DNA from 4 places in the Streptomyces sp. Je 1-332 genome. Region 4 is predicted to be linked to each of the others. Evidence: riboswitches for the same ligand, from Rfam matches in the RefSeq annotation. Region 4 holds a riboswitch; each other region holds the start of a gene.

Region 1 (7,618 bases), 1.9 Mb from region 4:
GGAGTGCCGCGAGTAGTCGGCGACCAACGGCAGCCAGGAGATCGACACGGCGATCACGCTGTCGGCGGCGAACCAGAAGTCCTTCCAGGAGCCGCCCTCCATCGGGATCCCGCGGCCGGCCAGGTCCCAGCCCAGGTAGCCGATGGCCAGGACGACGGCGATGGTGACGTAGCGGCGGATGATGCGAAGGGCGCCGAGCGGGCGCAGCGTGAGCGCTGTGGTCACCGCGCCCGCGACGAGCACGTACAGCCAGCCGGGACCCGGTTCGCCGAAGGCCTGGCTTGCCAGGATCTTCAAGCCGGTGGAGATGACCACCAGCTCGAAGACGGCCCAGCCGACCATCTGGAGCACGTTGAGGACGGTGGGCAGGTAGGACGCCTTCGCGCCGAACAGGCCGCGCAGCAGCACCATCGAGGGCGCGCCGGTGCGGGCCCCGGTGATGGCGGCGAGGCCGAGGGCGGCGGTGCCGATCAGGGTGCCGACGACGGACGCGGTGACGGCGGCGGCGAACGACAAGGTCGGACTGCCGGTGCCCAGCGGGTCGAGGACGACCAGCATGCCGCTGAACCCGAGCAGGCTGACGCCCAGGTTGGCCCAGAAGGTGCCTTGGTCAAGGCCGGTCAGGACCTTGGGGGTTGGCTGGTCGAGGGTGAGCGGCGCCTCGTTCGCCGGGGCTGTGGCCGGGTCCGGTGTCGAAGTACTGGGGTCGGTGGTGATCGTCACTTCGCAGGCTCCGAAACCTGGGCAGGAGCGAGGTCGAAGGGCCAGGACTCCACACGCCAGGCGGCGTCCCAGAACATCCACTCCCAGGTGGACGCGGTGGTGAAGGCCGTTCGCATGCGTGCGCGGGTGGCCGGGTCGGCCTGGTCGGCGAGCCGGTTGACGATCTGTCGGGCGTGTTCGGTGGCGGCCTCGAACTCGTCGTCGGCGTACGTGCCGATCCAGTCTCCGTACGGATGGACGGCGAGGTCACCGGCCTGCTCGAGCAGTGCCCGGCCCACCTCGGCGTAGATCCAGAAGCAGGGCAGGACCGCGGCGGCCAGCTCCGGGTAGCCCTGGGTGTGGGCGACGGAGAGCAGGTAGGAGGTGTAGCCGGTGCAGGTGGGGGAGGGGGTCCAGGCATCGACGTCGACGACGTTGGTCTCGTGCAGGGAGCTTTCGACGGCGACGGCGTCGTGGGCGGACTTCGCGAAGAACGCGATGTCCTGATGCTGGTCCGCCTTCGCGGCGGCGCCGGCCAGCGCGCGGGCGTAGCCGCGCAGGTAGTGGGCGTCCTGGGCCAGGTAGTAGACGAACTTCTCCCGGTCCAGGGTGCCGTCGCCGAGGCCGGTGACGAACGGCAGCTTGTCGATGGCCGTACGTATCTCGGCCGTGGCCGTCCACAGCTCGTCGCAGAACGTCGTGGTCATGGTGCTCAGCTCCAGTACTGGTGAAAGTGGTGGACGGGGCCGTGGCCGTGCCCGACGCGCAGGGTGTCGGCCGCACGCAGGGCCCCGGTCAGGTAGTCCTTCGCGGCGCGGACAGCGGTCTGCCAGTCGTCGCTCCGGGGGCGAAGGGCGGCGATCGCGGCGGAGAGGGTGCAGCCGGTGCCATGGGTGTTCCGCGTGTTCACGCGAGGTGCGGACAGCTCGGTGACGCTCGTGCCAGGGGCGTCTGTGGCATGCGCGGCGTCGACGAGGATGTCGACGGACTCGGCGTCGTGTGTGTGGTGGCCGCCCTTGAGGAGGACGCGCGTGGCGCCGGTCTCGAGGAGGGCGCGGGCCTGTTCGAGGGCCTCGGTGCGGTTCGTTGCGGAGGCGGCGCCGAGGAGGTCGCCGGCCTCGGGGAGATTCGGGGTGATGAGATCGGCGAGCGGCAGGAGACGCTCGCGCAGCACCGTCACCGCATCGGCCTCGAGGAGGCGGTGACCGCTGGTCGAGACCATGACGGGGTCGAGGACGACGTACCGGGGGCGGTGCCGCTCCAGAGCGTCCGCGACGGCTGCGGCGATGGCGGCGTCGGCCAGCATCCCGATCTTGACGGCGTCCACCGCCACATCGGCGAACAGCGTGTCGAGCTGCTCGGTGACGAACTCCGGCGGGACGGCGTGGATGCCGGTGACGCCCCGGGTGTTCTGTGCGGTCAGGGCGGTCAGAACTGCCGTTCCGTACGCGCCGTTCGCGGAGAACGCCTTCAGGTCGGCTTGGATCCCGGCGCCGCCGGAGGGGTCACTGGCGGCGATGCTGAGGGCGATGGGCGGGCTGGTCACGCGGAGACCTCCGGTCGCAGGGTGCGGACGAGGGAACGGGCCGCGGTCTCGGGGTCGGGCTGCCCGCAGACCGCGCTGACGACAGCGATCCCGGCCGCGCCGCTTCCCCTGACCGCGGCGGCCTCGGACACGCCGATCCCGCCGATGGCCACGCAGGGCAGCGGGCTCTCCCGGACGATGCGGGCCAAGCCGCCCAGACCGAGCGGGGCGTCCGCGTCCGGCTTGGTGGCCTGCGGGAACACCGGACCGACACCGAGGTGATCGACGGCATCGGGTACGTGCGCCAGCTGCTCGGGACGGCTGACGGACAGGCCGACGTACGCGTACGGGCCGAGCTGGTGCCTGGCGGTCGTGGGGGAGACGTCCCGCTGCCCGAGGTGGATGCCGTCCGCGCCCAGCCAGACCGCCACGTCCAGGCGGTCATTGACGATCAAGGGGACGCCGGTGTCCGCGAGTTCGGCCTGGATCGACCGGCCGAGCGCGCACAGCGTGCGGTCGTCGGCGTCCGGATCGCGCAACTGGACAGCGGTGACACCGCCCTTGACGGCGGCTGCCACGGTGGCGGCTACGCCGCGGTCGCCGCAGAGCCGGGTGTCGGTGACGAGATACAGGGACAGGTCGAGTGGTGGTCGCATGGGTGCTCCTTGGGGTCTCCCGGCCGGGGGAGGGCGTGGGGGCGTGGGAGACGCATCGGGAGGTGCTGGGAAAGAGGTGCTGGGGAAAGAGGTGTAGGGAAAGGGGAGGGCACCTGACATGCAGGAACCTTGAGTTATCCACAGGGGTGGGGGTGTGTGTCCGAGAGGGCTGGCAGACTTGGTGTTGGGGTCGCCCCCCTGGGCGGGCGGGGGCTGATCAGCGGCTGATTAGCGGCTGATCAGCCGCTGACATCCAGGCCGACCGCCCACCGCAAAACCCCGCGACATCCCCAACACCCGCGAGCTCAACGCAGGTTGAGAGCCTCGGTGAGCCGGTCCGGGCTGAGCTCGTGCAGCGCGTCGATCAGTGCGACCGCGAACGTGCCGGGACCCGTCGAGCGGGTGGCGGCGGTTTCCGCGGCCACCGTGAGCAGGCCCGTCGCGGCAGTGGCGGCCAGCAGCGCGTCGCCGGTGACGGCTGTGCAAGCGGCCACCAGGGCGCCGAGGGAGCAGCCGGTTCCCGTCACCAGGGGCAGCAGCGGATGCCCATTGGTCACGCGCACCACTCGCGTCCCGTCGGTGAGGACGTCCTCCGGTCCGCTCACGGCGACCGTGCAGCCGTAGCGTCGGCTCAGCGCGCCGGCCGCGGCCAGCGCCGCTTCGGGGGCGTCCGTGCTGTCCACGCCGCGCCCGCCCGCGCCGCCGCCGTCCAGCGCCAGGATCTCGGATGGGTTACCGCGGACGACCGCCGGGGGTGCGCTCTCCAGGAGTTCGTGGGCGAGCTCGGTGCGCCAGGGCAGCGGGCCGACCGCCACCGGGTCGAGCACCCACGGGCGCCCGGCCCCGGCCGCTTCCTTGACCGCGACGCGCATCGCCTCAGCCGTCACGGAGGTCACCGTCCCCAGGTTGACCAGGACGCCTCCGGCCACTCGGGCCAGTGCTCCGGCCTCCTCCGCGCTGTGCACCATCGCGGGGGCGGCCCCCGCCGCGAGCAGCACGTTCGCGGTGAACTGCGACACCACGACGTTGGTCAGGCAGTGCACAAGGGGTGCGGAGGTCCGCACCGACGCGATCACGTCCGCCACAGCAGCACGGGAAACGGCAGGGCCGTTCCGGGCAGGTATGGAGGCACTCTCCATCGTCAACACCCTTCCTACGCCGGCATTACCCGGTCCAGGTTCATGCGGTCGGCGGAAAGGGGATCAAGTCCCGTCCGCCCTCTCAGCCCGGCTACTCCCGAGCTCCCGCGGTGGTCACCACGCAATGTACCTCCTCCGGGAACACGAGTTCGCACTCGGGGCTCCGCTCGGCTCGACAGAGCGGGGGCGGGTGCCGGACTTCGGGTGGTGCGGCCAAGTGACGCCGGTCGTCGTCGCCTGCGTGCGATCACTCGCGAAGTCGAGAGCGATACTCACCCGGGGCCGCACCTCGGGCACGTCGGAAGGCGCGGCTGAAGGCGTGCGGAGAGCCGTATCCGACCGCGCCGGAGATCGACTCGACCGGCTCATCGGTGTCGCGGAGCCGGACGGACGCCAGATCGATGCGCCACTGCGTCACGTACGCGCCCGGCGTCTGCCCGAGGGCGGATCGGAAACGCCTGGACAGCGTCGCCCGGGAAACGCTCGTCGCGGCGGCCAGGGTCTCCGTGGTCCAGGGGTGCCCCGGGCGGGCGTGCACGCAGGCCAGAGCCTCGCGCACGACCGGATCACGCATCGCTCCCAGCCATGAGCCGGACCGCTCCTGCGGGTGGCGGGCCAGCCAGGCGCGTACGAACTGGACGAGCAGCAGGTCGACGATGCTGTTGACGGCGGCGGTGGTGCCGATCTGCGGCTGTGCGAGCTCCGCGGCGAGAAGTTCGACGGTTCTTCTGAGCTGGGCGTTCTCCCGGGCCGTGACGTGCATCGGCCGAGCGAGAGAGGTGAGCACCGGTGTGCGCACCTCCGCGTCCTGCTCGTAGCGCAGCACGATCACCTCCGTCTGCACCGGCGCCGAGCCCAGCCGCAGGGCCCGGCCGTCGCGCAAGGACCGGGCCGCCGCCTCACGGTCGCAGGAACCCATCGTCACGCCGGCGCCCCCGGCTATCCCGTGAGCGGTGCCCGGCGACACCAGGACGGCGTCTCCGGCCTGTACCTGAAGTGGTTTCTCGCCTGGGACGTGGAGCCACATGGTGCCGCGGGACACCACATGCAGTGCCGCTCCTGGAGAGGAGTCCAGCCGCAGGCCCCAGGTTCCTCCGGCCTTCAGCACGACCCCGAGCGCCCCACGCGCACCGGAAACACGCAAGACCTCCGCCAGCACATCCATGGGTCCATTCTCGTCCACTGCCGCGAACCGCCCACCAGCGGGCGAGACACATGTGTCCTGTTCCCCAGCCTCAGGCCACGTCGAGAACGACCTTTCCGTGCACCTTCCGCGCGAACAGCGCTTGGACGGCGTCGTCCACGTCCTGCCAGCCGCCTCGCAGTCCGACGGGTGCCGAGAGCCTCCCGGCGGCCATGAGGCCCAGCAGCTCCGTCAACTCCCCGCTGGTCGGCGTCATGTCGCCGAAGGTGGCGATGCTGCGGGGTTCGCCGAAGCCGAACAAGGCCCCTGCCGGGAAGGTGGTTTCCTGCCCTGAGGAGTAACCGACCAGGTGGATGGTGCCGCCCTCGGCGAGGGAATTCCACGCCTGGGCCACCAGCGGCCCGCCGACCGTGTCCAGGACAAGGTCGAACCGGCCCCCGGTCTCGGCCAGTTCGGCCAGTGCGGCCAGTTCGGTCAGGACTTTGTCGGCCCCGAGTTCGCGGAGCCCGGCGGCCCGCTCCGGCGAACCGACGAGTGCCGTCACCCGGGCGCCCGCCAGCGCCGCCAGTTGGACGGCGAAGTGCCCAACACCCCCGCTGGCGCCGGTGATCAGCACGTCGCGCGCCAACAGGGAACGCTTGCGCAGCACCCGCAGTGCGGTGACTCCGGCGATCCCCAGCGCGGCGGCGTCGGCCAGGTCCACGCCCTTGGGCACGGTGCCGAGCGAGGCGGGGCTGACCGCCACCCGCTCCGCCCATGCGTGGGGAGCCATTCCCACTGCGACGCGCGTACCTTCGGGCGGCCCCGAGCCGTCGGACGCGGCGCGCACCACGACGCCGGCGGCGTCGTGTCCGTGCACGGCGCCGGCCGGCCACTGGTGTACGTAATTCAGCTCTCCGAAGTTGAGACCGATGTGCCGTACCTCCACCAACGCCTCACCGGTGGACGGTACGGGCTCATCGACATCGGCGAACCGTATGGGTCCGGCCTCACTGTGATCGACCACAAGGGCTCGCATAGGGGGTGTGTCTCCTCTCGCGGGGGTGCGCCTGAACACTCGGCGCGGCGGCGGATCGAGTGCGCACATGCCGCACCACCGCCTTCTCAAAACCCTATGCAGGCCCCGGACAGCGAACAGCCCCGTGAGAATCGTTCAGTTGACGATCTGTGTCAGTGCGGGCCTCACGGGATGTCCGTTGTCGTCAGCGATACGGCTGTGGTGCCGAGTCGAGGCACAGGTACTGGCAGGGAGCCATCCGCGTCGGCATGCAGTGTGGTGCTCTCCTTGCCGAGGTAGTCGGCCAATTTCGTCCCGTCAGCGATAGGGAAGCCCGGCGTGAGCCGGCAGGTGACGGACTCCTCGGCGAAGGACTGCAAGCGCACCAGTAGACGTCCCGGCGCCGGGACGGTCAGACCGACGATCCGTACGCGGGGGTCGTCGAGGGTCAGTAGCGCGTAGGACGCGCTGGGGTCGGCTTCGGCTGCCCGCAGGGCCCGTACGGCGACCAGGGGCCGGCTGCCGACGGCGGCCGTGCGCATGCCGAGGACGGCGCCGCCGATGGCCGGCGTGTCCTGCCACCCGATGCTGTACCGGAAGACATGGTCAAACGCCTGCTGCGAGGGGAAGTTGGTGTCCCAGATGTTGTTGTGGACCCAGGAGAACACCGTTCCTGGTTCCTCCTGAGCCAGGGACTGCGGGTACGGCACGTAGGGGATGGCGATCCCACCGATCTGGATCAGCGGCGCGTCCTGTGTGGCCAACGCCGCGCTCACGCCCTCCTCTTGAAGGCTGACCCAGCGGCGTACCGCCCGCATGTGCTGGGCCGAGCCGGGCACCGTGGGCAGTCCCGTACCGGTGACTCCGCCGGTCGCTTCCATCCGGACGACCGGGGACCGCATCGCGAACGGGAAGGCGAAGAACGCACTCTCCTTGGTCAGTGTCGGGGCCTTGTCGATGCGGTTCTCCAGGTCGATCCGTGCGCTTGCGCGCGGCAGATGGACCTTGACCCGCAGCCGTCGGGTACCGGCCGGGGCGCATTCGTAGACCAGCGTCTCGCCCGTCGCGTCCGTGGTGCGTTCCAGCAGGGCCGCGGGGGGTGCCGTCTGCCGGGTGGCCAGCAGATGCATGGAGTCGTCCGCCGTCGTCTTGCTCGACTGGTGATTGAATCCGCCGGCGGTCGCGTACTCGTCGTAGAGGTAGCCGTTGAAGCCGACGGTGGCGTCCTGGCGGACCAGCTCGGCTCCGGTCCGCTTGTCCAGGATCGAGTCGATGCACGCGGACTTGAGGTCTACGTGGACGCGCAGGTACTCGTTCTCCAGCACCGTGGAAGCGGCTGCGGGAGCGTTGCCTTCCGTCGATCGTCCGGCCGAGCCGGCGGACAGTTCGGCCGAGTCGGCGGGCGCGGGCTCGATGTCGACGCGTACCGCTCCATGGGCCGGTACGTCGGGCAGC
Region 2 (7,618 bases), 3.8 Mb from region 4:
CGGCAGCGCACGCGTGCGCCGTCGTAGCCGTGCAGGGTGAGGCCGGCCGGGGTCGGGTGGCCGGTACGCAGCCACTGCCGTACGTACGTGGCGACGTCCTCGGCGGTTTCGGAGACCATCTCGCTCAGGGGCGCCGCGTCCTCGACACCCGGAAGCATCCGGGCCGCCGAGGGGTTCGCGGCCAGTACACGCGTGTCGGCGGCGACGAGCAGCACGGGCTCCGTGAGCAGCCCGGTGATCTTCCGGAAGAGGGCCAGGGGGTCATCGACGGTCACAGGGCATCGCCGTAGTACTCACGGCCCGTGGTCAGTTCCGCTTCGGAAGGCGGCCTGAGGTGGACCACGACGCGGCAGCCCACGTCCCAGCGGGCGATGGTCTTCTCCAGCTCCACGCGCGCGTAGCCGAGGTTGTCGGCGGCGATGGTCCCGAAGATGTTCGACGTCATCATGCACATGGAGGGCCGGCCGAGGACCTTCTCGCCGAACGGGCACACCCGATTGCCGAGGACGATGCGCCGGTCGTTCTCTTCCACGACGAAGAAGCCCCCGCCGAGCCGCTTCTTGAGGTCGACCATGACCTTCGCCACCTGCACGCGGTCGAGACGGTCGACCGACAGTGCTTTGGTGTACTGGCCGTTGATGTCGTCGCCGATGGTCTGACTGACGAGGCTGACGTAACCCGCCGCCTCCTCCAGACCGACGACGTCCTCAAGGACGCGCGCCAGTTCACGGATGAGGCTGCGCATGAACACATCGCGGTCGAGGGCGATGGGTGCGTCGGATGGTTCCACTGGGTCCCCCTCGCCGGCAGTCACTCGACACGCTGACTTACCTTGTGTGACCACATGATGGCGCACTGTGAGAGGCCCTGTCGACCGACTTCGAGAGGCCCACGGAGCCCCGCCCCCTGGGCCGGGCACCCTCCGCCGAACGGTGGCCGGGTGGCGCTCCCGCAGTCTGCGACACTGGAATCACCATGCCTGTACCCGGAGAACTCACCTTCGTCGCGCCCCGCGGAGCCAAGAAGCCGCCGCGGCATCTCGCCGACCTCACGCCCGCCGAGCGCAAGGAAGCCGTCGCCGCCGCAGGCGAGAAACCGTTTCGCGCCAAGCAGCTCTCGCAGCACTACTTCGCGCGGTACGCGCACGACCCGGAGCAGTGGACCGACATTCCCGCCGGTTCGCGCGGGAAGCTCCAGGAGGCGCTGCTTCCCGAGCTGATGTCCGTGGTGCGGCACATCAGCTGCGACGACGACACCACCCGTAAGACGCTGTGGCGGTTGTTCGACGGGACGCTCGTCGAGTCCGTGCTCATGCGCTATCCCGACCGCGTGACGATGTGTATCTCGTCGCAGGCCGGGTGCGGGATGAACTGCCCGTTCTGCGCGACCGGACAGGCCGGTCTCGACCGGAACCTGTCCACCGCCGAGATCGTGCACCAGATCGTGGACGGGATGCGGGCCCTGCGCGACGGGGAGATTCCCGGTGGGCCCGCGCGGCTCTCCAACATCGTCTTCATGGGGATGGGCGAGCCGCTCGCCAACTACAACCGCGTGACCGGGGCGATCCGCCGGCTGACCGACCCCGAGCCCGACGGGGTCGGCCTCTCGCAGCGTGGCATCACAGTGTCGACCGTGGGCCTCGTGCCCGCCATCCACCGGTTCGCTGACGAGGGCTTCAAGTGCCGCCTCGCCATCTCGCTGCACGCGCCCGACGACGAGCTCCGCGACACCCTCGTACCCGTCAACACGCGCTGGAACGTGCGCGAGGTGCTTGAGGCAGGGTGGGAGTACGCCGCCAAGTCGGGGCGCCGCCTGTCCATCGAGTACGCGCTGATCCGGGACATCAACGACCACGCGTGGCGCGGTGACCGGCTCGGGCGGCTGCTCAAGAACAAGCCCGTGCACGTGAACCTGATCCCGCTGAACCCGACGCCGGGCTCGAAGTGGACCGCGTCGCGGCCGGAGGACGAGAGGGCCTTCGTGAACGCCATCGCCGCTCATGGGGTGCCCGTCACGGTGCGTGACACCCGTGGCCAGGAGATCGACGGGGCGTGCGGTCAGCTCGCCGCGGCAGAGCGTTAGGCTGGCCGAAACACAACTTCAGAGTGAGAAGACAACTTCATATCCGAAACACATCTTCATATTCCGACAGGGGAGCGCCACAGCGCTGAGAGTGCGGCAGCCAAGGACAGGTTGGCCGCAGACCCTCTGAACCTTGCCCGGGTCATTCCGGGTAGGAAGTTCGGACATCACTCAAGCTGTTGCGCCCTGCCCGCCGGCCCTTCGGTCCGCGGGCAGGGCCGCGTCTCTTCCTGGTCACTCCAGGAGGAATGAATTCAGTGAGCACCACCAAGAAGATCACGCTCACCGCGGTCGCGGTGAGCGTCGGGCTCGTCGCGCTCTCCGCGTGCGGCGGCTCGTCCGACAGCGGCGACAAGGCCGACTCCAAGAGCGTCACGCTCGTCACCCATGACTCCTTCAACGTCTCGAAGGACGTACTGAAGGCGTTCGAGAAGAGCTCCGGGTACAAGGTCGACGTCCTCAAGGACGGGGACGCGGGCGCCGCCGTGAACAAGGCGATCCTGTCCAAGGACAACCCGCAGGGCGACGTCTTCTTCGGCGTCGACAACACGCTTCTGTCGCGTGCGCTCGACAACGGCCTCTTCCAGTCGTACGAGGCCAAGGGCTCGGACCAGATCGCCTCGCAGTTCCGCGTCGATCAGGGGAAGCACCGGGTCACGCCCGTCGACAGCGGCGACATCTGCGTCAACTACGACAAGAAGTACTTCGCCGACAAGAAGCTCGCGCCGCCGGAGTCCTTCGCCGATCTGACCAAGCCCGCGTACAAGGATCTGCTGGTCACCGAGAACGCCTCGACCTCGTCCCCCGGCCTCGGGTTCCTGCTCGGCACCGCCGCCCAGTACGGCGACGACGGCTGGCAGGGCTACTGGAAGAAGCTCAAGGACAACGGCGTCAAGGTCGTCGACGGCTGGGAGCAGGCCTACAACGAGGAGTTCTCCGGGTCCGCCGGCGGCAAGAAGGCCAAGGGAGACCGGCCGCTCGTCGTCTCCTACGCCTCGTCCCCGCCCGTCGAGGTGCGCTACGCCAAGCCGCAGCCCAAGGAGGCGCCGACCGGCGTCGCGACCGGCACCTGCTTCCGGCAGGTCGAGTACGCGGGTCTGCTGGGCAACGCCCAGAACGAGAAGGGCGGCAAGGCGCTCCTCGACTTCCTGATCAGCGCCGAGTTCCAGGAGGACATGCCGCTGAACATGTTCGTGAACCCGGTCCGCGAGGGCAGCAAGCTGCCGGAGCTGTTCACGGAGCACGGCGTGAGCGTCGACAAGCCGGAGACCATGGCTCCGAAGAAGATCGCCGACAACCGCGAGCAGTGGGTCAAGTCGTGGACCTCGCTCGTACTGAAGTAGGCACGTCCCGTAAGGGGCTCGCGCGCGGGAGCGCGGCGCGGCTCGGTCTCATGGCCGTGCCCGTCGCGTTCTTCGCGGTCTTCTTCGCCTATCCGGTCGCCGCGATCGTCGCGCGGGGCCTGAAGGTCGGCGGCCAGTGGCAGTTCGGGCGGATCGCGGAGGTCGTCGGGCAGTCCGACGTCCGGCACGTGCTGTGGTTCACCACCTGGCAGGCGCTCGCCTCGACGGCGCTCACCCTGCTGATCGCGCTCCCCGGCGCGTACGTCTTCGCGCGCTTCGAGTTCAGGGGCAAGCAGATTCTGCGGGCCGTCGTCACGGTGCCGTTCGTGCTGCCGACCGTCGTCGTCGGGACCGCGTTCCTCGCGCTGCTCGGCCGGGGCGGGCTGCTCGACGAGATGTGGGGCGTACGCCTCGACACGACGGTGTGGGCGATCCTGCTCGCGCACGTCTTCTTCAACTACGCCGTCGTCGTACGGACCGTCGGCGGGCTCTGGTCGCAGCTCGACCCGCGCCAGGAGGAGGCCGCGCGGATGCTCGGCGCCTCGCGGTGGACCGCCTGGCGGACCGTCACGCTGCCCGCGCTCGGACCCGCGGTCGCCGCGGCGTCCCTCATGGTCTTCCTCTTCACGTTCACCTCCTTCGGTGTCGTGCAGATCCTCGGCGGACCCGCGTACTCGACGCTCGAAGTGGAGATCTACCGGCAGACCGCCCAGCTCCTCGACCTGTCGACGGCCGCCGTACTGACGATCGTGCAGTTCGCCGCGGTCGGCGCGATCCTCGCCGTGCACGCGTGGACCGTGCGCCGCAGGGAGAGTGTGCTGAAGCTGGTCGACGCCTCCGTGGTCGCGCGCCGCCCGAGGGGCGCGGGGCAGTGGTCGCTGCTCGGCGGGGTCATGGTCACGATCGCCGTGCTGATACTGCTGCCGCTCGGGGTGCTGATCGAGCGGTCGCTGAGCGGCCCCGACGGCTACGGCTTCACGTACTACAAGGAGTTGACGTCGGCGGAGGGCGGGGCGTTCCTCGTCCCGCCGATCGAGGCGGTCTGGAACTCGCTCCAGTACGCGCTCGCCGCCACCGCCATCGCCCTGGCGATCGGCGGGCTCGCCGCCGCGGCGCTCACCCGGAAGGCGGGCCGCCTGGTGCGCGGCTTCGACGCGCTCCTGATGCTGCCGCTCGGGGTGTCCGCGGTGACGGTCGGCTTCGGGTTCCTGATCACGCTGGACAAGCCGCCGCTCGACCTGCGCTCGACGTGGATCCTGGTGCCGCTCGCGCAGGCTCTGGTGGGCGTTCCCTTCGTCGTACGCACCATGCTTCCCGTCCTGCGCGCGGTGGACGGACGCCTGCGCGAGGCGGCGGCAGTGCTCGGGGCCTCGCCGCTGCGGGCGTGGCGGGAGGTCGACCTGCCGATGGTGCGGCGCGCGCTGCTGATCGCCGCCGGGTTCGCCTTCGCCGTGTCCCTGGGGGAGTTCGGCGCGACCGTGTTCATCGCGCGGCCGGACAACCCGACGCTTCCGGTGGCCGTGGCGCGGCTCCTGGGGCGGGCGGGGGAGCTCAACTACGGGCAGGCGATGGCACTTTCGACGATCTTGATGGTGGTGTGCGCGGTGTCGCTGCTGCTGCTCGAACGCCTCCGTACCGACCGCACGACCGGGGAGTTCTGATGGCCTTGCTGACGCTGGCGGACGCGACCGTGCGGTTCGGGGCGCGGGCCGTCCTCGACGCTGTCGCCCTGGAGGTCGAGGAGCACGAGATCCTGTGCGTGCTCGGGCCGAGCGGCAGCGGCAAGTCGACGCTGCTGCGTGCGGTCGCCGGGCTCCAGGATCTCGACGGCGGGCAGGTGCTCCTCGGCGGGAGGGACCAGCGGGGTGTGCCCGCGCACAAGCGTGGGGTCGGCCTGATGTTCCAGGACCACCAGCTTTTCCCGCAGCGTGACGTGGCGGGCAATGTCGCCTTCGGGCTGCGGATGCACGGGGCTTCGCGGGGCGAACAGGCCGACCGGGTGGCCGAGTTGCTCGAACTCGTGGGGCTTCCGGGTGCGCAGCGCCGGGCCGTCGCCTCGCTCTCCGGCGGCGAACAGCAGCGGGTCGCCCTCGCGCGTGCGCTCGCACCGAGGCCGCGCCTGCTGATGCTCGACGAGCCGCTCGGGCAGCTCGACCGTTCGCTGCGGGAGCGGCTTGTCGTCGAACTCCGTGAACTGTTCGACGAGTTGGGTACGACGGTGCTCGCGGTCACGCACGACCAGGGCGAGGCGTTCGCGCTCGCGGACCGGGTGGTGGTGATGCGGGACGGGCGGATCGCCCAGTCCGGTACGCCACTTGAGGTCTGGCGGCATCCGGCTGACGAGTTCGTCGCACGTTTCCTGGGCTTCGACAACATCGTCGACGCGACGGTGTCCGGTGAGGTGGCCGACACCGCCTGGGGCAAGGTTCCGGTGCCGGCGGGTGCCGGGGGCCCTGGTGGGGGCCCGGCGGACGGGCGGCGCCGGCTGTTGGTGCGGCCGGCCGGGGTGCGGCTGGTGCCGGCCGATGAGGGGCTGGCGTGCGCGGTGACGGCACGTACGTTCCGGGGCACGCATGTCGCCGTCCATCTGGAGCCTCGGACGGGTCCGCGGCTTGAGGCGGCCTGTGCGTTGCGGGATGCGCCTGGGGTGGGGGAGACGGTGGGGGTGGCGTTTGATGTGGAGGATGTTGTGGTGTTGGGGTGAGGTGGGGTGGTGCCTGGGCTGAGGTGGGGTCTGCGCTGAGGTGGGGGTGGGCCGGTGTCGGGCGCGGCGTTATTGAGGTGTGCGTGGTTCGGGGGTCTGTCTAGGCTTCGGGCCATGACGACATGGGAGTACGACCGCCATCGCGCCGAAGTCGCCGTCCAGCTGGGCCTCTTGAGAGAAACGTTGGCCGGGGTTGATCTGTCGGTCGTCGTGCCGACGTGTCCGGAGTGGACCCTCGGGTACCTCGCCCGGCATGTGGGGGGAGCCGTGCGCTGGGCCGAGCGGTTGGTGGGCACGCGGGCTACGAGGGGCATCCCGGAGGAGGAGGTTCCGGGGATCCGCGGTCCGGAGGGTGACGATCCCGCGGCCCTCGACGCGTGGCTGGCGGAGACCGCCGAGCTCGTCGTGCGGACGATGGGCGGCGCACAGGCCGATACGGCGGTGTGGTCCTGGTCCGACCGCCACGACGCCGGGTTCTGGGCGCGGCGCATGACGCATGAGGTGGCCGTGCATCGGGCGGATGCGGCGATCGCCGCGGGCGTCCCGTACGAGGTCGCGCCGGATGTCGCCGTCGACGCGATTGATGAGTGGCTGGAGATCGTGCAGTTCGTGCAGCGGTCCGATGCCGAGGACAGTGCCGCTGAGTTGCGTGGGGCGGGGCGCAGTATTCATCTGCATGCGACTGATGTGCCGTCGGAGCTGAACGCGGAGTGGGTCATCGAGTTCGTCGACGACGGCTTCGTGTGGCGGCGGGGGCACGAGAAGGCGACGGTTGCTCTGCGGGGGCCGCTTACTGAGGTGTTGCTGGCCTTCTACCGGCGGCGTTCCCTCGACAGCGGGGCCGTAGAGGTGTTGGGGGAGCGGGGGTTGCTGGAGTTCTGGCTGGAGCGGGCTTCGTTCGGGTGAACTGTCCCCAACCCCGCCCCTTCCCGGAAACTCGCTCTGGCGCGAGGGCCTTGGTGGCCGTCATCACCGGCTCCGCCGAGTTCGTCCTCAAGCGCCGGACGGGCTGAAACCTCGGAGCGTGTCCGGGACCTCCTCCACCCTGTCCACCAGCGCGATCCGCGACTCCATCGAGCGGCCCCGTGCCAGCGCCTGCAGCAGCGGCCACGCGGGGAGGCGTTCCGTCCAGTGTTCGTGGTTCACCAGGATCATGGGGGCCGGTTCGCCGCGGGACTCGTAGTAGTTCGGGGTCGCCGCGTCGAAGATTTCCTGGAGCGTGCCCGCGGCGCCGGGGAGGAAGATCACGCCCCCGTTCGAGCGGGCGAGCAGGCCGTCCTCGCGGGTGGCGTTCGCGAAGTACTTCGCCAGGTGGGTGGCGAAGGCGTTCGGCGGCTCGTGGCCGTAGAACCATGTGGGGACGCCCACCGAAGCGCCACCGTCCGGCCAGCGCTCGCGCACGTCGAAGGCCGCCCGCGCCCACTCCGTGACCGAGGGGGTGAACGACGGGGCCTTGGCGAGGAGTTCGAGCGCCTCGTCCAGCATCTCG
Region 3 (7,618 bases), 1.9 Mb from region 4:
GCCGGGGAGTCCGATCCGCAACAGCCTCACCAGCAGGACGAGGTGTACATGATCGTCAGCGGCCGGGCGTCGATCACCGTCGGCATGGAAACCACCCAAGTCGCGCGCGGCAGCGTGGTGTACGTGCCGGCCGGGGTGGCCCACAAGTTCCACCACATCAGCGAGGACCTGCGGGTGCTCGTCGTCTTCTCGCCGCCGGAGGGCTGAGCCCCGCGCTGCCGGGCTCCGTCGAAGAACTCGGCCCTCTTGGAGGGCTGGTCCGCTACGCCCCTGGGCTGACTTCTCGGGGCTCCGACCTCGGGGTTCCCTAGGGGACGGATCAGGGGAGGACAAGGGATGCGAGGCCCCCGTCGGGCCCTCCGCCGCCCTAGCATCGAATGCAAGAAGTAGGACGGATGCGGAGAGAGGTAAGGACGATGGCAGCGCAGGAGATCTTCTCGGGATTGCCGTGGTGGGTGAAGTGGATCGCGGTGCCGGTCGTCGCCCTGGTCGTGTTCGGCGGTTTGATAGCGAGCGTTGTGGGATTCGTGGTCGGCCTCCTGTTCAAGGCACTGATTTTCGTCGCCTTGGTGGGTGGACTCATCTACGTCGTACGGAAGTTCATATCCGGCTCGACCTCTTCGCGCAGCGATTGGTGACTTCTCGCAACAGTTCGCTCGGGTGGGGGAAGTTTCCTGGCGCGACGCCTTAGGCCGACGGCCAACGGTTAGAGTCCGAAAACCGACGTGGGGTGAGCCCCGCGTACGGGCGCACTGCGCTCCCACCCGTGTATCCCGGGGCACGGGCGGAACCCCCACGCGTTTTCGGGAGTGAACCTTGGCCACGGTTGACGCCACACCCGCCGACATCTCGTCCAACGATCCTCCGTACGAGGCGTCGCCGGCCGTCTCCGCTGCAACTGCCGCCGCGCCGACGCTCATTGGCTCGGTGCAGCGGGCGATGCGCCTGCTGGAGGCCGCCGCCGCGCATCAGGAGGGAGCGCCCGCCAAGCAGTTGGCCCGGGAGGCCGGGCTCGCACTGCCCACGGCGTATCACCTGTTGCGTACGTTGACCCACGAGGGTTATCTGCGCCGGGAGAAGGGCGTGTTCGTGCTCGGTGAGGAGGCCGAGCGGCTGAGCGCCAGCGGGGCGCAGCAGAATCGTCGCGGCATGATCGACGAGGCCCTGGAGCACTGGCGCGACGCCATCGGCGCACCGGTGTACTTCGCCGTCTACCGCGAGGGCGAGATCGAGGTCGTGGCCGTCGCGGACACGCCGGGCAATCCAGCGGTGGAGGAGTGGGCGGACTTCCGCGAGACGGGCCACGCCCATGCGATCGGGCAATGTCTGCTCGCCCAACTCGACGATGAACAGCGGCAAGATCATCTCTCCCGCTATCCGGTGCAGTCGATCACTCGGTACTCGGTCCGCGACGACCGGAGTTTCATCCGCCGCCTCGACGGCATGGGCCGGATGAAGCCTGTGGTGGAGCGGCAGGAGTACGCATTGGGAACGGTCTGCGCCGCGATTCCGATCACTGCGGGCAACACGGCGGCCACGATGGCGATTTCCGTTCCCGCCTATCAGTCGGACCGCCTGCTGCCTGCGGCGGAGCGGTTGCAGGACGAGATCGGAAAGCTACTAGGGACACTTGCTTTCTCTATCAGCATCTGAAAACTCACTCCTTGTGATCTGATGTGTACGTTAAGCAAGATGCCAAGGGTGTCAGGGAGTTGGTTCCTGGCCAGTCGAGCTTTAGCGACGGGGTAGGCGGGCGATGCGCGAGTCGGTCCAGGCAGAGGTCATGATGAGCTTCCTCGTTTCCGAGGAGTTGTCGTTTCGCATCCCGGTGGAGCTGCGTTATGAAACCGGCGATCCCTACGCCGTCCGGCTGACCTTCCACCTTCCCGGCGACGCCCCTGTGACCTGGGCCTTCGGGCGCGAGCTGCTGGTCGACGGGGTGGGCGGTGCGTGCGGTGACGGGGATGTGCACATCGCTCCCACCGATCCCGAGCTGTTGGACGAGGTGCTCATCCGGCTTCAGGTCGGCCCGGACCACGCGCTGTTCCGGGTGGGGATCCCGCCGCTGCTCGCCTTCCTGGACCGTACGGACAAGCTGGTGCCGCTGGGGCAGGAGCGGGCACTCGCCGACTTCGAGACGCACTTGGACGAAGCGCTTGACCGGATCCTCGCCGAGGAGCAGAGCGCGGGCTGAAGCCTCCGACAGCCAAGAGGCCCAGCCGTACGGCAGATTGCTGCATTTCGTGGCATCGGCCGCTCAGGCTTTGCGGCGGCGCCCTCCGCATCGGCCGCTCAGGCTCTGCGCCGCCGCCCTCCGCGTCTGCTTGCCCGGGTCTTACGCCGCCGCCCTCCGCATCGGCCGCCGGCTCTCAGGCTTTGCGGCGGCGGCCCTTTCCGCCGCGGCCCTGCTTGGCGGCGGGGGTGGCACCGCTCCCGGGTCCGCCCGCGCTTGCCGTCCGGTCCGCAGCCCCCATCCTGCCCGCAGTCACCGCCCGGCCCGCGGGAGACGAGCGGTCGGCCGAGACCACCAGGGCCGCGAGCGCGGTCGTCACCGGCACCGAGGCGACCAGGCCGATCGAGCCGACCAGAGTGCGGACGATCTCCTCGGCGACCAGCTCGCTGTTGGCCACCGTGCCCACGCTGCTCTGGGCGATCGAGAAGAGCAGAAGGAGGGGCAGCGCGGCGCCCGCGTAGGCCAGGACGAGGGTGTTGACGACCGAGGCGATGTGGTCGCGGCCGATGCGGATGGCCGCGCCGTACAGACCGCGCCAACCCATGGTGGGGTTGGCCTGATGCAGTTCCCAGACTGCGGACGTCTGCGTCACCGTCACATCGTCGAGCACGCCGAGCGAGCCGATGATGACGCCGGCGAGCAGCAGGCCGCTCATGTCGATGGACGGGTACAGACCGTGGATCAGGCCGGTGTTGTCGTCCGTGTTGCCGGTCAGCGAGGCCCAGCCGATGAAGAGCGAGCCGAGGAGGCCGATGAGGAGCAGCGAGATCAGCGTGCCGAGGACCGCGACCGATGTTCGCGCCGTCAGGCCGTGACACAGATAGAGCGCGATCAACATGATGGCGCTGGCCCCGATCACCGCCACGACCAGCGGGTTCGAGCCCTGCAGGATCGCGGGCAGGATGAAGAACGTCAGGACGAGGAAGCTCAACGCCAGGGCGACCAGGGCCATGACACCGCGCAACCGCCCCACCACGACGACGGCGAGCGCGAAGATCCCGGCGAGCAGCGCCATGGGGAGCTTGCGGTTCACGTCGGTGACCGAGTACTGGAGCGCCTCGGGAGCCGTCGGCTCATAGGCGACCACCACCTCCTGGCCCTGGCGCAACTGCCGCGGTGAGTCCGGCTGGACGATCTCGGTGAAGGTGCGGCCCTTGTCCTTGCCGCTGGTCACCTCGATCGTGGCCTTCTTGCAGATGCCCTCCGCGCGAGACTGGGCGGACTGCCCCTCGGCGGTGGAGGTGTCGCCGTTGGGCGGGGTCTGCGAGGCGTTCACGTCCTTGCAGGGGAGCTCCTGCACCTTCGTCACGTCCGCCGACTGGGTCTGCCGGTCGAAGCCGACTCCGGTGCGTTCGTGGCCCGGCGCGCCACCGGGCCAGAGCACCACGAGGCCCACGACCACCGCCGTCGCGAAAGGGATCAGCACGGCGGCGATGACCTTGCGCAGATGCTTGGAGACGGGCGCGGCCGGACCGTGGCTGTGGGAGTGCCCATGCGGGTCCGGAGGCACGTTCGGGACGGGCGGCTGGGACGGCGGCTGTGTCGAGGTCACTGCCCGATCATCGCAAGAACGGAGAGGGCCCTCTGTTCAGCGCGCCCGACATGACGCTAGCGTGGAGCCACCTTTGCAATCGCGGGAGCTCGGAGCACCGGGCTGAGAGGGCGCTGACCTCCGTACGAATCGGCACAAGAGTGCACGAACAGTACGGAATCCGCTGCGTCGACCGCCGAACCTGTTACCGGGTAATGCCGGCGTAGGGAGTAGGTCTCATGACCACATCGGACGCACGCACGCCTGCCTCGACGCAGAACGCGCAGAACACGCAGAACGCGCGGAACCAGAGCGACGAGGCCGGGAAGTCCATCGGCTGGCACAAGGCGTATGTCGAGGGTTCGCGCCCCGACCTGCGGGTGCCGGTCCGCCAGGTGCACCTCACCAACGGCAAGGCCGTGACCCTGTACGACACTTCGGGTCCTTACACCGACGAGTCCATCGACACCGACGTCCGCAGGGGCCTCGCGCCGCTGCGCGAGAACTGGATCATCGCCCGCGGCGACACCGAGGAGTACGTGGGCCGCCCGCCCCGCCCCGAGGACGACGGGATCAAGCACACCTCGCCGCGCGGAGGCCTGAAGAACCTCGACGCGGTCTTCCCCGGCCGCCCGCGCCAGCCCCGCCGGGGCCGCGGCGGCCAGGCGGTGACGCAGCTCGCGTATGCCCGCCGTGGCGAGATCACACCCGAGATGGAGTTCATCGGGATCCGCGAGAACCTCGACCCCGAGGTCGTGCGCGCGGAGGTCGCCGCGGGCCGCGCGGTGATCCCCGCCAACGTCAACCACCCGGAGATCGAGCCGATGATCATCGGCAAGAAGTTCCTGGTGAAGGTCAACGCCAACATCGGCAACTCCGCGGTCACCTCCTCCATCGAGGAGGAGGTGGACAAGATGACCTGGGCGACCAAGTGGGGCGCCGACACGGTCATGGACCTGTCCACCGGGCGCAACATCCACACCACCCGCGAATGGGTCCTGCGCAACTCCCCCGTGCCGATCGGCACCGTGCCGCTCTACCAGGCCCTGGAGAAGGTCGACGGCCAGGCCGAGGCGCTGACCTGGGAGATCTACAAGGACACGGTCATCGAGCAGGCCGAACAGGGCGTGGACTACATGACGGTGCACGCGGGCGTGCGCCTTCCGTACGTCCCGCTGACCGCCAATCGCAAGACCGGCATCGTCTCGCGCGGCGGCTCGATCATGGCGGCCTGGTGTCTCGCGCACCACAAGGAGAGCTTCCTCTACGAGAACTTCGAGGAGCTCTGCGAGATCCTCGCGTCGTACGACGTGACGTACTCGCTCGGCGACGGCCTGCGCCCAGGGTCGATCGCGGACGCCAACGACGAGGCGCAGTTCGCCGAGTTGGGCACCCTCGGGGAACTCAACACGATCGCCAAGCGTCATCACGTACAGACGATGATCGAGGGCCCCGGTCACGTCCCGATGCACAAGATCAAGGAGAACATCGACCTCCAGCAGGAGATCTGCGAAGAGGCGCCGTTCTACACGCTGGGCCCGCTGACCACCGACATCGCGCCCGCGTACGACCACATCACCTCCGGCATCGGCGCCGCGATGATCGGCTGGTGGGGCACGGCGATGCTCTGCTACGTCACGCCCAAGGAGCACCTGGGCCTGCCCAACCGCGACGACGTGAAGACCGGCGTCATCACGTACAAGATCGCGGCCCATGCGGCGGACCTCGCCAAGGGGCACCCGGGCGCGCAGGACTGGGACGACGCGCTCTCGGACGCCCGCTTCGAGTTCCGCTGGGAGGACCAGTTCAACCTGGCCCTCGACCCGGTCACGGCACGGGAGTTCCACGACGAGACGCTGCCGGCGGAGCCCGCGAAGACGGCGCACTTCTGCTCGATGTGCGGGCCGAAGTTCTGCTCGATGAAGATCTCGCACGACATCCGGCGTGAGCACGGCGGCACGCAGGAGGAGATCGCGGCGGGCATGGACCAGAAGTCCAAGGAGTTCGCGGCAGCAGGAAACCGGGTGTATCTGCCCATCGCCGACTGAGGCACGGTTCGCGCCGCGCTTCGGGCGGGCACCGCGCCCGCCCGAAGCAGCGTCGCGTACTACTCCGGCTTGTGGTCGGGACCGCCGAATTCCGGGCTTGAGAAGTCCGGGCTCGAGAAGCTCGGGCGCGGTCCCGCCGCCGGGCCGCCGTCCGGGCTGCTGAATCCCGGCCGGTTGTAGCCGAGTTGGGGCATGCGGCTGCCCGGATCCGTCGACGTCGTGCGCGCCGCGTGCGCCGCCGGATCCGCGAGCGCCTCCCGCAGGAACGGCAGGACGCCGCGCTCCATGAGGGCCTCGCCCCAGGCTTCCCTGGCGCGGACCACCTCCTCGTTCCGTTCTCCGTACGAACCGGCCTGGAGCGACGTGGCGCCGTTGCGCAGGGCGGTCAGGAGCAGGCCGATCGCGGCGATCAGGATGCCCCCTGCGGTGAGCGCGCCGAACAGCCACCCCGCGGTGAGCATGGTGTCCGCGAAGGCGGGCTCGGGGTTGAGCATCTTCAGGATGTAGCCGACGAGCAGGAAGATCGCGGCGGCGGCCCCGGCGAGAACCGGTGCGAGCACCGCGACGACGGCGATGGCCCCCGCACCCGAAGCCTGGGCGGTGACCTCCCCCATCGTGGTGGCGAGACCGAGGCCACCGGAGCCGGCTTCCGCCGGGCCCTCGGTGCTCCGCTCCCGGATCGATGGTGCGGCAGATCCGCTTTCGCGCAGTTCCTCGCGGACCTTCACATAGTGCGTGTACTCGGTTGTGGCGGCTGCGGTGATCAGCGCAGTGGCGTTCAGGGCCATGGTGCGCAGCTGTTCGGGATTGAGCCGCTCGCCCACTGCGGCGAGATCAGGACGATTCGGTGCCGTGCGCAGCGCCTCATCGAGGATCCGCTCGTACTCGGGGCGGTCCTCATTGAGCAGGTGTGGAGCGCTGTTCATGTGCATCCCCCGATGCTCCGTAGGGCTTGGGGCTCGCATGGGTGCGAGCCGTCGGGCAGAAACGGAGGGGAGCCTGCTACGGATAAGCCGATGGTAGAGCCGTGGAGGCACGCGGTGACAGGGGGTTTCCAGAAATAGGCCCCCTGGCCAGCGTGATCCTGTAGAGGTGCGCCTGCCCGGCGAACGCTCAGTTATCCAGGGGAAGTTGGCAGACCAGCAGTTTTCCGGCCATGGTCACTCCGCCGTCCATGGCGATGGCCAGTCCGCCTGCGTAGATGTGCGGTCCCTCGATGACCGGACCGCCGCCGTCCGAGTCATCCTCGGAGCCGACGTCACCGAGCAGATACGGGATGGGGCTGTGGCCATGCACGATGCGGTGGCCGCCGTACATGTCGAGGAGTTCGCGTACGGCCGAGGGGCCCGACTCGTCGCGGAAGGCGAAGCGCTTGGTGAACTTGCGGAAGAGGTCCCAGCACTCGTCGGCGTCGTTGCGCGTGAGGGTCTCGCGGACCGTGTCGTTCACGGCTTCGATCGAGTCGCCGTAATCCAGATAGGCGGTGGTGTCGGAGTGCATCAGTAGGTGCCCGTCCTCCGACTCGATCGCGTCGAGGCGGGCCATCCACTGCAGATGGTGGTCCTCGAGGCGCTCCATGTCGGTCTTCTGGCCGCCGTTCAGGAGCCAGGCGGCCTGGAAGGTGGCCGTTCCCGCGCCCGAGTTGACCGGGGTGTCGCCGAACCGCTTCGCGCCGAGCAGCAGCAGCTCGTGATTGCCCATCAGCGCCTTGCAGTAGCCACCCGCCGCGGCCGCCTGCGCGGACAGGCGCATCACGAGGTCGATGACGCCGATGCCGTCCGGGCCGCGGTCGGTGAAGTCGCCGAG
Region 4 (7,618 bases):
GGGGCGCCTGCGGCTCGGGGTGGCCGGTGGACCGGGCGGCGGTGACGCGAGGACACTCGTGCGGTTGAGCTGGTCCTGCCGGTCCTGCCCGTCCTCGTCGCCGTCCGTGGGAAGCGGCAGCTGTACGGAGCGTGCCGCGCGCGGGATCACGCTCGTACGGTCGTCGGAGTTGTCGTGGCCGGGGTCCGCCGCGAGTGCCTGCGGCGGCACCGCGTCCAGCTGCTCCACGGAGAGCGCGGCCCGCGCCAGCCTGGCCTGCCCGAGCAGCGCCACCGCGTCGTGCGGGCGTACGTCGGGGGTGCGGGCGGTGGCGGAGGCCACCAGGTCGTCGAGCTCGACGGCGAGCCCCGGGACGGCCGCCGACGGGGGCGGCACATCCTCGTGGAGGTGTTGGTAGAGCACCTGGGCGGGGCTCTCACCGGAGTGCGGCTTGGCACCGGTCAGCATTTCGTAGAGCACGACGCCGCAGGCGTACACGTCCACGCGTGTGTCGGCCGTGCCGTGCTCTATCTGCTCGGGAGCGAGGTAGGAGACGGTGCCGAGGACCGTGCCGGTCGTGTTCGTGACGGTGTCCACCGCGCGCACGAGTCCGAAGTCGGCGACCTTGACCCGGCCGTCGTCCCCTATGAGGACGTTCTCCGGCTTCATGTCGCGGTGCACGAAGCCCGCGCGGTGCGCGGCGCCGAGCGCGGCGAGGACCGGTTCCAGGATGTCGAGGGCGGCGCGCGGCTGCAGGGCGCCGCGCTCGCGGAGCACGTCACGCAGGGTGCAACCGGCGATGTACTCCATCGCGAGATAGACGTACGCCCCGTCGGCGCCCTGGTCGTACACCCCCACCACGTTCGGGTGCGAGAGCCGGGCGACCGACTTCGCCTCGCGGATGAAGCGGTCGACGAAAGAGACGTCGGCGGCCAGCGTCGGGTGCATCACCTTGAGCGCGAGCACGCGGTCGAGGCGGGTGTCCACGGCCCGGTAGACCGTGGCCATCCCGCCGACCGCGATCCGCCCGTCCACGCGATAGCGGCCGTCGAGCACCTGCCCGACGAGCGGGTCCTGAAGGGTCGTGTCCACGCAGGGAGTCTACGAGCCACCGCTGACAGGGTTGCCCGCCCGGGTTGGCTCGGGCCCCGACTGCAGCCGAGCTGTGACAGGCACGCGACGCTCAGAACGCGGGCCGCTCCGGATCGAGCCGGGCCATCCCCTCCACGGGCGAGGACGCCTCGGCGAAGTGCCGCCGGGGAATGCGCCCGGCCCGGTACGCGAGCCGCCCCGCCTCGACCCCGTGCCGCATGCCCTCGGCCATCAGGACCGGCTCCTGGGCCCGCGTCACGGCCGAGGCGAGCATCACACCCGCGCACCCCAGCTCCATGGCGAGCGCCGCGTCGGACGCCGTCCCCGCCCCCGCGTCCAGGATCACCGGCACGCCCGCGCGCTCGACGATCAGCTGGAAGTTGTGCGGGTTGCGGATGCCGAGCCCGGAGCCGATGGGGGAGCCGAGCGGCATGATCGCCGCGCAGCCCACGTCCTCCAGCTTCCGGGCGAGGACCGGGTCGTCGTTCGTGTACGGAAGGACCGTGAAGCCGTCGTCGACGAGGGTCTCGGCGGCGTCGATGAGCTCGATCGGGTCGGGAAGCAGCGTGCGCTCGTCCGCGATGACCTCCAGCTTGACCAGGTCGGTGCCGAGCGCCTCCCGGGCGAGCCGGGCGGTCAGGACGGCCTCGCCCGCGGTGAAGCAGCCCGCCGTGTTCGGCAGGACCCGGATGCCGAGCCGGTCGAGGACGGAGAGCACCGAGCCCTGCACCCCGGGGTCCAGGCGGCGCATCGCGACCGTCGTCAGCTCCGTACCGGAGGCGACGAGGGAGCGTTCCAGGATGTCCAGGCTCGGCGCACCGCCCGTACCCATGATCAGGCGTGAGGAGAGGGTGAGCCCGCCGATGACGAAGGGGTCGTCTGCCATGTCGGTTCAGCCTCCTTGGACGGCGGTGAGGACCTCGACGCGGTCCCCGTCGGTGAGCGGGGTGGTGGACCAGCGCGTACGCGGGACCACGGTCTCGTTGAGCGCGGCGGCGACACCGGACGGGGCCGCGGTGAGGGTCGCGACGAGGGCTTCGAGCGTGGTGCCGGTGGCCACGTCGCGCGCCTCTCCATTCACGGAGACGGCGGTGACGGCTGTGTCGGACGGGAGAGTCATGCGTGCTGCTCCATGAAGTGCTGTGCTCGGGGGGTTCCGGCGAAGCGCAGAGGAGTGAACCCCTGTGCTTCGTCGGGCAGTTCACCGGTGGTCAGGGCGTGCGCCATCACGTCGCCGGTCACGGGCGTCAGGAGTACGCCGTTGCGGTAGTGCCCGGTGGCCAGCTGGAGGCCGGGCAGCGCGGTCGGGCCGAGCATCGGCGCGTTGTCGGGGGAGCCGGGGCGCAGGCCCGCCCGGGTCTCCGTCAGCGGCAGTTCCGTGATGCCCGGTACGAGCTCATGGGCGTCCCGGAGCAGCTCGTACACGCCGCCGGCCGTGACCGTCGTGTCCCAGCCGAGTTCCTCGCTGGTCGCGCCGACGACGAGCTCGCCGTTCTCGCGCGGCACCAGGTAGACGTGACTGCCGCGCACGACGGCGCGCACGGTGCGGCTCAGGAACGGCGCGTACCGCTGCGGCACGGTGAGCCGCAGCACCTGCCCCTTCACCGGGCGCACGGGCGGCAGTACGCCCTCCGGGACCCCGTCGAGGCGCCCGCTGAGGCTGCCTCCGGCGAGCACGGTGTGACCGGCCTCCAGGGCGGTGCCGTCGGCGAGGACGACTCCGGTGGCCCGGTCGGCCACGACCGTAAGGCGCTCCGCCCACGCGTGGTGGAAGATCACGCCCGCCCGCTCGCAGGCCAGGAGGAGCGCAGCGGCGAGTCTGCGAGGGTCGATCTGGTGATCGCCGTCGACCCGAAGCCCGCCCCGGACGCCCGGCGCGAGCATCGGCTCCAGACGGCGGCACTCGCGCCCGCTCAGCCACTCCGAAGCGAGCCCCGACCGCTGCTGAAGAGCGTGCAGCTCACGCAGGTGCGCACGGTCGTCGGAGTCGAGGGCGACGGCGAGCGTGCCGCTCGCGCGGTAGCCGAGATCGAGGCCGCTCGCCTCCGTCAGCTCGGCCGCGAAGTCGGGATAGCGCTGCGCGGAGGCCACGTTCAGGGCGAGCAGCGTCTGCTCCCCGTAGTGCAGCTCGGTGACGGCGGCCAGCATGCCCGCGGCCACCTGCGCCGCGCCGCCGCCGGGCTCGGGGTCCACGACCGCGACGGACAGGCCGCGCTGCGCCGCCCGCCAGGCCGTGACCAGGCCGATGATGCCGCCCCCGACGACCAGGACGTCGGTCGTGCTCGCGCCGGTCGTACTCGTCGTGTGGGGTGGTGTACGTGGATGCATGGGTGTCCAGCCCCTCCCTTCGCCGGCATGACCCGGATCAGGTTCGTACGGTCGGAGGCCGTCCAGCCTCCCTCTCAGCCCGGTGCGTCCGGGCTCCCGCGAGTGCTCTGCACGGCAACCTTAGCCTTTGGCGTCCCGGCGTAGTAGGGCAGCTGTGCGGTCAGGGGCTGTGACGGTGTGTCAGAGATCTCCCCGCCGCGCCCTGAGGCGCGCGCCATCCGCCGTCCTACAGTGATCGGGTGAGTGAGCAGCGGAGGCAGGAAGAGCGCCGGGTCGTCATCGCGGGCGCGGGGATGGCCGGCGTGCAGACCGCCGTGGCGCTGCGCGAGCAGGGGTTCACCGGTGCGGTCACCCTGATCGGCGCGGAACCCCACCAGCCGTACGACAGGCCGCCGCTGTCCAAGGCCGTGCTGCTCGGCAAGGCGGAGGGCTCCGCCTTCGACATCGACTTCGAGGCCCTCGGCATCGAGCTGAGCCTGGGCCACGAGGTCACGGGCGTGCGCCCCGCGGAGCACGAACTGGACACCGAGCGTGGCCCGGTCCCGTACGACGCCCTGGTCATCGCCACCGGCGCCGCGCCGATCCTGCTGCCCGGCGCCTCCGGGGTTCCCGGGGTCCATCTGCTGCGCACCCTGGACGACGCCGAGCGGCTGCGGCCCGTGCTCGCCGAACAGCGCCGCATCGTGGTCGTCGGCGCGGGCTGGATCGGCGCCGAGTTCGCGACCGCCGCGCGTGAGGCGGGCTGTTCGGTCACCGTCGTCGAGGCCGCGGAGCGACCGCTGGCCGGGGCCCTGCCCGCGGAGGTCGCGGCGCCCATGGCGGCTTGGTACGCCGACTCCGGGGCCGACCTGCGCACCCACGCGCGCGTGGACCGCGTCGAACCCGGCAGCGTCTTCCTGACCGACGGCACCCGGCTGCCCGCGGACGCGGTCGTCGTCGGCATCGGCGCACGCCCCGCCACGGCCTGGCTCGCGGACTCCGGCATCACCCTGGGCGCCCACCGGGAGGTCCTCGCCGACGACCACCTGCGGACCTCGGAGCCCGACGTGTACGCGGTCGGCGACTGCTCCTCCTTCCCTTCGGGAAGGTATGGCGAGCGCCTCCTCGTCCACCACTGGGACAACGCCCTGCAGGGCCCGCGCACGGTGGCGGCGAACATCATCGGCGATACCCCTTCGGCGTACGACCCCGTCCCGTACTTCTGGTCCGAGCAGTTCGGCCGCTTCGTCCAGTACGCCGGGCACCACGCCTCCGCCGACGAGCTGGTGTGGCGCGGCGACCCCTTGGGCGTCGCCTGGACCGTGTGCTGGCTGCGCGGGGGCGTCCTGGTGGCCGTCCTCGCGGTGGGCCGTCCCAGGGACCTGGCGCAGGGCCGCAAGCTGATCGAGGCGGGCGCAGGCCTCTCCGCCGAACTGGCCTCTGACCCCGCGGTCCCCCTGAAGAAGGCCGTGCTCCCGTAGCGGTTGCGTCGTGACCGGGGGGCCGCTGCCCGGCCGCTGTCGGTGCCCGGAGATACGCTTGACCCCGTGACCGAGATTGACGCAAAGACTGATGCTCTCGTCCCTGAGTGGCTCCACCTCCCCGACATCGCGGAAATGCTCGACGTCGAGGTGACGCGTGTGCGCCAGCTGGTCAAGGAGGGCCAGCTGATCGCCGTACGCCGTGGTGAGAACCGCGCGCTCCAGGTGCCGGCCGCCTTCATCGACGGCGACAAGATCGTCAAGGGCCTCACCGGCACCCTGACGCTCCTGAGGGACGACGGCTTCAACGACGAAGAGATGCTGGAGTGGCTCTTCACTCCCGACCCGACCCTGCCCGGCACGCCCGCGCAGGCCCTGAGCGAGAATCGCGGCACGGAGGTGAAGCGCCGCGCCCAGGCGCTCGCCGTCTGACCGACACGGAAAACCGTTGCGTACGGGCCGTGTGTCCCCCGGGACACACGGCCCGTAGGCCACCGACGACCCGGGGGGACCTCTTCATGGCCACCAAGCCTGCCCGCGAGCAGCTCGCCGACGCCCGCCTCTACCTCTGCGTGGATGCCCGCAAGCGCCAGGGAGACCTCCCCGAGTTCCTCGACGCGGTCCTCGGCGGCGGCGTCGACATCGTGCAGCTGCGGGACAAGGGCATGGAGGCGGCCGAGGAGCTCGAACACCTCCAGGTCTTCGCCGACGCCGCCCGCAGGCACGGCAAGCTCCTCGCGGTGAACGACCGCGCGGACATCGCGCACGCCATCGGCGCCGACGTGCTGCACCTGGGCCAGGGCGACCTGCCGGTGCCCGCGGCCCGCGCGATCCTCGGCGGCCCTGACGACGTCCTCGTCGGCCGCTCCACGCACGCCGAGTCCGAGGCCGGCGCCGCGGCGACGCAGGACGGCGTGGACTACTTCTGCACGGGTCCCTGCTGGCCGACCCCCACCAAGCCGGGCCGGTACGCCCCCGGGCTCGACCTCGTCCGGTACACCGCCTCGCTCGGCACGGACCGCCCGTGGTTCGCCATCGGCGGCATCGACGCGGGCAACCTCGACGAGGTGCTCGAAGCGGGCGCCCGCCGCGTCGTCGTCGTACGGGCGATCACGGAGGCGGACGATCCGGGGGCCGCGGCGGCCGACTTCGCGAAGCGGCTGCGTACGGCCTGACGGCGATCTTCGGCCAACTTCCGGGGATGCTGTCCGCAGGCTGGACGGGGATTGGCCGGTGGCGGTGGACCGTGGCTAACCTGCCCGTATGGCCCTAGGCACTGCTTCCACCAGAACTGATCGCGCACGGACCGTGCGCGACATGCTCGCGACCGGCAAGACGACGTACTCCTTCGAGTTCTCGGCGCCGAAGACCGCGAAGGGCGAGCGGAACCTGTGGAACGCCCTGCGCCGGGTCGAGGCGGTGGCCCCCAGCTTCGTCTCCGTGACGTACGGAGCGGGCGGTTCGACGCGGGCGGGCACGGTCAAGGAGACGCAGCAGATCGTCGCCGACTCGACGCTCACGCCGGTCGCGCACCTGACCGCGGTCGACCACTCGGTGGCCGAACTGCGCAACATCATCGGGCAGTACGCGGACGCCGGCATCAGGAACATGCTCGCGGTCCGCGGCGACCCGCCCGGCGACCCGCTCGCCGACTGGGTCAAGCACCCCGAGGGCCTGACGTACGCCGCCGAACTGGTCCGACTGATCAAGGAGTCCGGTGACTTCTGCGTGGGCGTCGCGGCCTTCCCCGCGATGCATCCGCGCTCGGAGGAGTGGGACACCGACGTCCGGCACTTCGTCGACAAGTGCCGGGCCGGCGCCGACTACGCGATCACACAGATGTTCTTCTACCCGGAGGAGTATCTGCGCCTGCGTGACCGGGTCGAGGCGGCGGGCTGTTCGACGCCGATCATCCCGGAGATCATGCCGGTCACGAGTGTGCGCATGCTGGAACGGCTGCCGCAGCTCAGCAACGCGACCATCCCGCCGGCGCTCAAAGAGCGCATCCTCACAGCCAAAGACGATCCGGCGGCTGTACGCTCCATTGGCATCGAGTTCGCGACGGAGTTCTGCGCGCGTCTCCTTGCCGAGGGTGTGCCGGGGCTGCACTTCATCACGCTCAACAACTCCACGGCGACGCTGGAAATCTACGAGAATCTGGGTCTGCATCACCCGCAGGCCTGACCGGCTGTACCCCTCGGGCGGCGGCCGGGGGGAGAGGGGCGTACATGGGCTGGACGGTCCTCTACATCGCGTTCGGATGCGTCGCGCTGTGGCTGCTCGGCGAAGTGCTGTTGCAGTACAAGGCGCGGCTGCGCTGGCGGCTGCTCGCCTTCGGCGGCTTCCTCGCCGTGGTCATCGGTGTGCTGCTGCCGTCGGTGATCGTCATCGGTGCGGGTGCGATCGCCTTCGCCACCGGCCAGACGTACGTGACGCTGTCCTTCCGCCGTGGCTTCTCGACCGGCTGGGCGCTCGGCGGCCGGCCCGGCCTGAGCAAGCGCCGCAAGACGACGCCGCGCGGCGCCGAGGCATCCCAGGACCCGACGCTCCAGGTCTCCGACCTCGAGTACGAGGACGCGGGCCCGGCAGGGCCGCCGCCCGAGACCCCGCCCGGCGTCGGGGTCTACGCACCTGAGCCGCTGCCCGACGACACCGGGCAGTACGGCATCTACAGCGACGCGGCGTTCGCACAGCAGCAGTCGGCCTCCGAGGACAGCGGCTACGGCTACGACACCTACGCCGCCGCGGGCTACGACCCC

Evidence for each region. A riboswitch is a leader RNA that binds a small molecule or an ion and turns the genes downstream of it on or off. The one in region 4 is predicted to bind thiamine pyrophosphate.
Region 1: it holds a riboswitch for thiamine pyrophosphate, as region 4 does, so the genes downstream of both, thiM (hydroxyethylthiazole kinase) here and thiO (glycine oxidase ThiO) in region 4, are expected to answer to the same signal.
Region 2: it holds a riboswitch for thiamine pyrophosphate, as region 4 does, so the genes downstream of both, ABXJ52_RS26910 (thiamine ABC transporter substrate-binding protein) here and thiO (glycine oxidase ThiO) in region 4, are expected to answer to the same signal.
Region 3: it holds a riboswitch for thiamine pyrophosphate, as region 4 does, so the genes downstream of both, thiC (phosphomethylpyrimidine synthase ThiC) here and thiO (glycine oxidase ThiO) in region 4, are expected to answer to the same signal.

What each region holds. Positions count from the first base shown of each region.
Region 1 covers NZ_CP160402.1:192,190-199,807, reverse strand. Annotated here, with positions in the region: gene ABXJ52_RS00990 (cytosine permease) at 1-723, opposite strand, end outside; gene tenA (thiaminase II) at 720-1,409, opposite strand; gene thiD (bifunctional hydroxymethylpyrimidine kinase/phosphomethylpyrimidine kinase) at 1,415-2,248, opposite strand; gene thiE (thiamine phosphate synthase) at 2,245-2,883, opposite strand; gene thiM (hydroxyethylthiazole kinase) at 3,189-3,968, opposite strand; TPP riboswitch at 4,016-4,141, opposite strand; gene ABXJ52_RS00965 (AraC family transcriptional regulator) at 4,270-5,187, opposite strand; gene ABXJ52_RS00960 (zinc-binding dehydrogenase) at 5,258-6,184, opposite strand; gene ABXJ52_RS00955 (alpha-mannosidase) at 6,349-7,618, opposite strand, start outside.
Region 2 covers NZ_CP160402.1:5,909,249-5,916,866, forward strand. Annotated here, with positions in the region: gene ABXJ52_RS26895 (hypothetical protein) at 1-275, opposite strand, end outside; gene ABXJ52_RS26900 (methanogen output domain 1-containing protein) at 272-790, opposite strand; gene rlmN (23S rRNA (adenine(2503)-C(2))-methyltransferase RlmN) at 976-2,082, shown strand; TPP riboswitch at 2,141-2,258, shown strand; gene ABXJ52_RS26910 (thiamine ABC transporter substrate-binding protein) at 2,331-3,425, shown strand; gene ABXJ52_RS26915 (iron ABC transporter permease) at 3,476-5,086, shown strand; gene ABXJ52_RS26920 (ABC transporter ATP-binding protein) at 5,086-6,129, shown strand; gene ABXJ52_RS26925 (maleylpyruvate isomerase family mycothiol-dependent enzyme) at 6,244-7,035, shown strand; gene ABXJ52_RS26930 (LOG family protein) at 7,123-7,618, opposite strand, start outside.
Region 3 covers NZ_CP160402.1:4,053,981-4,061,598, reverse strand. Annotated here, with positions in the region: gene ABXJ52_RS18345 (cupin domain-containing protein) at 1-207, shown strand, start outside; gene ABXJ52_RS18340 (DUF5326 family protein) at 417-638, shown strand; gene ABXJ52_RS18335 (IclR family transcriptional regulator C-terminal domain-containing protein) at 928-1,653, shown strand; gene ABXJ52_RS18330 (SsgA family sporulation/cell division regulator) at 1,757-2,194, shown strand; gene ABXJ52_RS18325 (YibE/F family protein) at 2,370-3,785, opposite strand; TPP riboswitch at 3,857-4,011, shown strand; gene thiC (phosphomethylpyrimidine synthase ThiC) at 4,004-5,812, shown strand; gene ABXJ52_RS18315 (hypothetical protein) at 5,872-6,744, opposite strand; gene ABXJ52_RS18310 (metallophosphoesterase) at 6,926-7,618, opposite strand, start outside.
Region 4 covers NZ_CP160402.1:2,107,619-2,115,236, reverse strand. Annotated here, with positions in the region: gene pknB (Stk1 family PASTA domain-containing Ser/Thr kinase) at 1-1,071, opposite strand, end outside; gene ABXJ52_RS09840 (thiazole synthase) at 1,163-1,957, opposite strand; gene thiS (sulfur carrier protein ThiS) at 1,964-2,191, opposite strand; gene thiO (glycine oxidase ThiO) at 2,188-3,399, opposite strand; TPP riboswitch at 3,397-3,509, opposite strand; gene ABXJ52_RS09825 (FAD-dependent oxidoreductase) at 3,693-4,859, shown strand; gene ABXJ52_RS09820 (Rv2175c family DNA-binding protein) at 4,926-5,291, shown strand; gene thiE (thiamine phosphate synthase) at 5,378-6,034, shown strand; gene metF (methylenetetrahydrofolate reductase [NAD(P)H]) at 6,123-7,043, shown strand; gene ABXJ52_RS09805 (hypothetical protein) at 7,088-7,618, shown strand, end outside.